2 linked regions of the Tardiphaga sp. 709 genome follow. The protein of the gene in region 1 interacts with the protein of each later gene in a pairwise test. Links are inferred from orthologs where the notes say so. Each region holds a gene or a part of one and is shown in the gene's direction. Other genes may lie near its edges.

Region 1 (3,390 bases):
GGCACCGGTGATGCTCGTGCTCGGCGTGATCGCGGCACGCCGGCACCGCGTCAGAGCGCATGCCATCACCATGATTTCGATCTTCGCCGGCGCCCTGGTGATCGCCGGCGCGTTCACCCTGGTGCCCGGCCGGGTCATGCACACCGTGGTGTTCGGTCGCTAGATTGCTGCAAGACGGCCGCATGAGTTTCGCAAGATTCGGCGGGTTCGGGCTGGCTTATTCGGGGCCAGTTCACAAGCCCTGTACAGCTCCCGTAAGCATTTGAAAAATCAGCAGGAAAATAGAGCCGCGGGCGTTGTCTGCGGGGTGGCTTGAAGTCGCGCGATGCGCTATATGATTCCCAGCAAAACCTGACCGGAAATCATCCTTGTCCGACACTGAAGACCAGAAGCCTGGGGAGCCACCGGCCCCCTCGGATATTCGTCCCGTATCCATCCTCGATGAGATGAAGCGTTCGTATCTCGATTACGCCATGAGCGTGATCGTGGCGCGTGCGCTGCCGGATGCGCGTGACGGCTTGAAGCCGGTGCATCGCCGCATTCTCTATGCAATGTATGAGAACGGCTTCGAGTGGAACAAGCCGTATCGCAAGTCAGCGCGAACCGTTGGCGACGTGATCGGTAAGTATCATCCGCACGGCGACCAGTCGGTCTATGATGCCATGGTCCGCATGGCGCAGGACTTCTCGATGCGCGTGCCGCTGATCGACGGTCAGGGCAATTTCGGCTCGGTGGATGGCGATCAGGCCGCCGCGATGCGATACACGGAATCGCGCCTGACCAAGATCGCGCAGTCGCTGCTCGACGATCTCGACAAGGACACCGTCGACTATCAGGACAACTACGATGGCTCGTTCCGTGAGCCACGCGTGCTGCCGGCGAAGTTCCCGAATCTGCTGGTGAATGGCGGCGGCGGCATTGCCGTCGGCATGGCCACCAACATCCCGCCGCATAATCTCGGCGAAGTCATCGACGCCTGCGTCGCGCTGATCGATGATCCGTCACTGACCATTGACGATCTGAACAAGATCATCCCGGGTCCGGATTTCCCGACGGGTGGCATCATTCTCGGCCGCGCCGGGATTCGTACGGCCTATCACACCGGCCGCGGTTCCATCGTGATGCGCGGCAAGGTCTCGATCGAGCCGACGCGCAAGGATCGCGAAGCGATCATCGTCTCTGAAATCCCGTACCAGGTGAACAAGGCCACCATGGTCGAGCGCATCGCCGAACTGGTGCGCGACAAGAAGATCGAAGGCATCTCCGATCTCAGAGACGAATCCGACCGCGACGGTTTTCGTGTCGTCGTCGAATTGAAGCGGGACGCGGTGCCCGAGGTGGTGCTCAACCAGCTATACAAGTTCACGCCGCTGCAGACCAATTTCGGCGCCAACATGGTGGCGCTCGACACCGGCCGTCCGTTGCTGATGAACCTGAAGGATCTGCTGACGATCTTCGTCGCGTTCCGCGAACAGGTCGTCACGCGCCGTACCAAGTTCCTGCTCAACAAGGCGCGCGATCGCGCGCATATCCTCGTCGGCCTCGCGATTGCAGTGGCGAATATCGACGAGGTCATTCGTGTCATTCGTACCTCACCGGACCCCGCCACTGCACGTGACATCCTGATGGAGCGTCATTGGCCCGCGCAGGATGTGGCGACGATGATGATGCTGATCGACGATCCGCGTCATCGCCTCGAGGAAGACGGCACCGCGCGGCTGTCCTTCGAACAGGCCAAGGCCATTCTCGATCTGCGACTGGCTCGCTTGACAGCTCTGGGTCGCGAAGAAATCTCCGACGAGCTGGACAAGCTCGCTGTCGAGATTGCGGACTATCTGGAGATCCTGCGTTCGCGCGCGCGCGTCCAGGGCATCATCAAGGACGAACTCGGTGCGGTGAAGTCGGAATTCGCGACACCGCGCAAGACCGTCATCATGGAGCAGGAAGGCGAGGTCGAAGACGAAGACCTGATCCAGCGCGAAGACATGGTGGTGACGGTGTCGCATCATGGCTACGTCAAGCGCGTGCCGCTTTCGACCTATCGGGCCCAGCGCCGCGGCGGCAAAGGGCGCTCGGGCATGGCGACGCGCGACGAGGATTTCGTCTCGCGTCTGTTTGTAGCCTCGACCCATACGCCGGTGCTGTTCTTCTCGTCGCGCGGCCAGGTCTATAAGGAAAAGGTCTGGCGTCTGCCGATCGCGCCGCCAAACGGGCGCGGCAAGGCGATGATCAACATCCTGCCGCTGGAGCAGGGCGAACGTATCACCACGATCATGCCGTTGCCTGAGGATGAGGCGACGTGGAACGATCTTGACGTGATGTTCGCGACCACTGGCGGCAATGTCCGCCGCAACAAGCTCTCTGACTTCGTCGATGTCAGGCGCTCCGGCATCATCGCGATGAAGCTCGATGAGGGCGAAGCGATCGTCGATGTGCAGATCGCCACCGAACATGATGACGTGCTGCTGACCGCTGCCGGCGGCCAGTGCATCCGTTTCCCGGTAACAGACGTGCGTGTGTTCCAGGGCCGCAGTTCGATGGGCGTGCGCGGCATTTCGTTGGCGGAGGGTGACAAGCTGATCTCGCTGACGATCCTGCGCCACCTCGAGGCCAATTCCGACGAGCGTGCGGCCTATCTGCGCCGCGCCAATGCGGTGCGCCGCGGCGGCGCCGAGGAGCGTGCCGATGTCGCGGACGAAGCGGCGGCTGCCGTGGAGACCGAAGAGGCGACGGGGGCCATCGAACTCGGCGAGCAGCGCTATGTGGAAATGTCGGCATCCGAGCAGTTTGTGCTGACCATCAGCGAGAACGGCTACGGCAAGCGGACCTCGTCGTTCGAGTACCGCACCACCGGACGCGGCGGCAAGGGTATCGTCGCGATGTCGGTCAACAACCGGAATGGCAAGCTGATCGCTTCGTTCCCGGTCGAGGACAGCGACCAGATCATGCTTGTCACCGACAAGGGCCAGCTCATCCGCTGCCCGGTGGAAGGTATCCGCATTGCCGGCCGTTCGACCCAGGGCGTCATCGTGTTCAACACGGCTGACGACGAGCACGTCGTGTCGGTCGAGCATATCGGCGAGGCGGGCGAGGGCGAAGAGGGCGAGAACGGCAACGGTGCGCCGGTGGCGGAGGGCTGAGGTTCATCGCTCTGGCTTGCAACACGTGAAGCGAAAAGCCTGCAGTTTATGCTGCGGGCTTTTTTGTGTCGACAGGACGCCGTATGTAGGATGGGTTGAGCGCAGCGATACCCATCAATTCCATCGCTGGTGGTGATGGGCGCTGCGCTGAACCAAGCCCATCGCTTACCATAGCGGAGCGAGACGATCTGCGAGGGAGGTTCGAGTGGCGGATGAGGTGGCGCTTCAGGATGAAAGCATTGCTCGGTGG
Region 2 (3,171 bases), 3.3 Mb from region 1 along the record:
CCTCGTGGTGCTGGTGCCTGACAACTACGCCAATGCCGCCCTGGAGCCCGGCTATGACCGCCTGTTTGGCATTCTGTTCGGGATGGTGTTGCTGGAGCCGGTCGTGCTGGCCGTGCATTTAATCGCCCGGCGCGGCCTGAAGGGGACCCCCGCCAAACCGGCTGTGGGATTGGCCGAAAAATAGCCTCTCGGATGCACGCAAGCCGGGCATTTCGACGCCCGGAACAGGCGCGAAATCAGGCTACGAAAACGGCCTCAAATCGGCTTGAAACGGCGCCAAAAAAACCTATTTATTCAATAACTTGCTGCGCGTTACTTTGCGCTAGGCGCAATGCGCCTTTCATGGCACAAATAGAGCGATTCAGGCGCCGTTTTCCGCGCTGATTCGGCACACCTTCGAAGGCCCCTACATGACTGAACCAGCCCGGCAACCTATCGCCGACACTGAGCATGCCATTCCCATCGAATACGGTGCGGAATCGATCCGGGTCCTGAAGGGACTCGACGCCGTCCGCAAGCGCCCGGGCATGTATATCGGCGACACGGATGACGGTTCCGGCCTGCATCACATGGTCTACGAAGTCGTCGACAACGCGATCGACGAAGCGTTGGCCGGTCACGCCAGCGCCGTCGAAGTCATTCTGAATGCCGATGGTTCGGTGACGGTGCGCGACGATGGTCGCGGCATTCCCGTCGACATCCACAAGGGCGAAGGCATCTCGGCAGCCGAGGTCATCATGACCCAGCTCCATGCCGGCGGAAAATTCGACCAGAACTCCTACAAGGTGTCCGGCGGTCTGCATGGCGTCGGCGTGTCCGTCGTCAACGCGCTGTCGAGCAAGCTGATCCTTCGCGTCTGGCGCAACGACAAAGAGCACCGCATCGAATTCGCCCATGGCGACGCGGTGGCGCCGCTCTCGGTGGTCGGCGATGCCAATGGCAGGCGCGGCACCGAAGTGACGTTCTATGCCTCGGCGGAAACCTTCACGACACTCGAATATGATTTCGCGACACTCGAACATCGTCTGCGCGAACTCGCCTTCCTGAATTCCGGCGTCAACATCAGATTGTCGGATCTGCGTCATCCGGTCGAGAAGACCGAGAACATGATGTATGAGGGCGGCGTCGAGGAATTCGTCAAATATCTCGACCGCAACAAGAAGGCGATGGTGCCGACGCCGATCGTAATGCGCGCCGAACAGAGCGGCATCAGTGTCGAAGTCGCGATGTGGTGGAACGACAGCTACCACGAAAACGTACTGTGTTTTACCAACAACATCCCGCAGCGTGACGGCGGCACGCATCTGGCCGGTTTCCGCGGCGCGTTGACGCGTCAGGTCAACGGCTATGCCGAAGTTGTCGCCAAGAAGGAAAAGATCGCTCTGACCGGCGACGATTGCCGCGAAGGTCTCACTGCCGTGCTGTCAGTGAAAGTGCCCGATCCGAAATTTTCGTCGCAGACCAAGGACAAGCTGGTGTCCTCGGAAGTGCGTCCGGTGGTCGAGAACGTTCTCAACGAAGCCCTCGCCTCGTGGTTCGAGGAACATCCGACCGAAGCCAAGATCATCGTTAGCAAGGTGATCGAGGCCGGCGCTGCCCGCGAAGCCGCCCGCAAGGCCCGCGAACTGACCCGGCGCAAGGGCGCGCTGGATATCGCCTCCCTGCCCGGCAAGCTGGCTGACTGTCAGGAGCGCGATCCCGCCAAGTCCGAACTGTTCATCGTCGAGGGTGACTCGGCAGGCGGCTCCGCGAAACAGGGCCGCAACCGCGAATTCCAGGCCGTGCTGCCGCTGCGCGGCAAGATCCTCAATGTCGAGCGCGCCCGCTTCGACAAGATGCTCGGCTCCGAACAGATCGGCACGCTGATCACGGCGCTCGGCACCGGCATCGGCCGCGACGACTTCGACCTGTCGAAACTGCGTTATCACAAGATTATCCTGATGACGGACGCCGACGTCGATGGCGCGCATATCCGCACGTTGCTACTGACGTTCTTCTTCCGCCAGATGCCGACGCTGATCGAAGGCGGTTATCTCTACATCGCTCAGCCGCCGCTTTACAAAGTGACGCGCGGCAAGTCCGAGCAATACCTCAAGGACGAGCGGGCGCTGGAAGATTACCTGATCGATACCGGTCTCGACGACTGCATCTTCAAGCTCGCTTCGGGCGAGGATCGCACAGGCCGCGATCTGCTGGCGCTGGTGGAAGATGCCCGCATCATCCGCGGCACGCTCAACAATCTGCACTCGCGCTATAATCGCAAAGTCGTCGAGCAGGCTGCAATCGCTGGCGTGCTCAATCCGCGGGTCACCGCTGATCTCGCCACCGCCAATGCCGCTGCCGACTACATCGCGAAGCGACTGGACGCGCTGGCCGACGAAGTCGAGCGTGGCTGGATCGGTGAATTCCGCGAAGGCCAGGGCTTCTTCTTCGAACGCACGATTCGCGGTGTGAAGGACGTCTCCTTCATCGACGACGCCCTGCTCGGCTCCGCCGATGCGCGCAAGCTCGACGAATATGCCGGCAGCCTGCAGGAGGCCTACCCGAAATCCGGCGTCCTGCGCCGCAAGGACATCGAATTCCCGATCCACGGCCCTGTCAGCCTGTTCGAGGCCGTGACCGACGCCGGCCGCAAGGGCGTGGCCCTGCAGCGCTACAAAGGTCTTGGCGAGATGAACCCCGGCCAGCTCTGGGAAACCACGCTCGACACCAATGAGCGTTCGCTGCTGCAAGTCCGGGTCAAGGAAGTCGACGAGGCCGACGACATCTTCACCAAACTGATGGGCGATGTGGTCGAACCGCGCCGCGAATTTATCCAGGACAATTCGCTCAGCGCGAATGTGGACGTGTAAGCCGATCGTACCCGGAGATAAGATTGAAAAGGCCCGCCATTCTTGGCGGGCCTTTTTGCGTTTATCCTACTTTTTTACCAGCGGGCAGCGCGACTGCTCCAACGGCTGGAAGGCCTGATCTGCGGGGATCGTGGCGAGCAGCTTGTAGTAATCCCAGGGCGCCTTGGACTCGTTCGGCTTCTTCACCTCGAACAGATACATGTCGTGGACCATACGACCGTCTTCGCGGATCTTGCCGTTCTTGTAGAACACGTCATCGACGGGCAGTTCACGCATCTTCTTCATCACCTCTTCGGTGCTGTCGGTGCCGGCGGCCTGA

What was found.
Region 2: the proteins of gyrA (region 1) and gyrB interact in binary tests that used the Escherichia coli proteins (3 or more experiments, as listed by UniProt). The link is inferred for Tardiphaga sp. 709 from one-to-one orthologs.

The regions. Positions count from the first base shown.
Region 1 is NZ_CP135529.1:174,185-177,574, forward strand. What follows is about bases 21-3,340. They hold gyrA (DNA gyrase subunit A), read left to right. Parts: upstream 21-368; coding sequence 369-3,140; downstream 3,141-3,340. Other genes in these bases: RSO67_RS00865 (DUF2306 domain-containing protein), read left to right, coding at 21-163. Also shown: more of RSO67_RS00865, read left to right, coding at 1-20; RSO67_RS00875 (hypothetical protein), read left to right, coding at 3,346-3,390. UniProt on the Escherichia coli protein: A type II topoisomerase that negatively supercoils closed circular double-stranded (ds) DNA in an ATP-dependent manner to maintain chromosomes in an underwound state.
Region 2 is NZ_CP135529.1:3,425,334-3,428,504, forward strand. Bases 31-3,131 are described here. They hold gyrB (DNA topoisomerase (ATP-hydrolyzing) subunit B), read left to right. Parts: upstream 31-410; coding sequence 411-2,852; downstream 2,853-3,131. Other genes in these bases: RSO67_RS16740 (FUSC family protein), read left to right, coding at 31-184; RSO67_RS16750 (ABC transporter substrate-binding protein), read right to left, coding at 2,919-3,131. In the rest of the region: more of RSO67_RS16740, read left to right, coding at 1-30; more of RSO67_RS16750, read right to left, coding at 3,132-3,171. UniProt on the Escherichia coli protein: DNA gyrase negatively supercoils closed circular double-stranded DNA in an ATP-dependent manner to maintain chromosomes in an underwound state.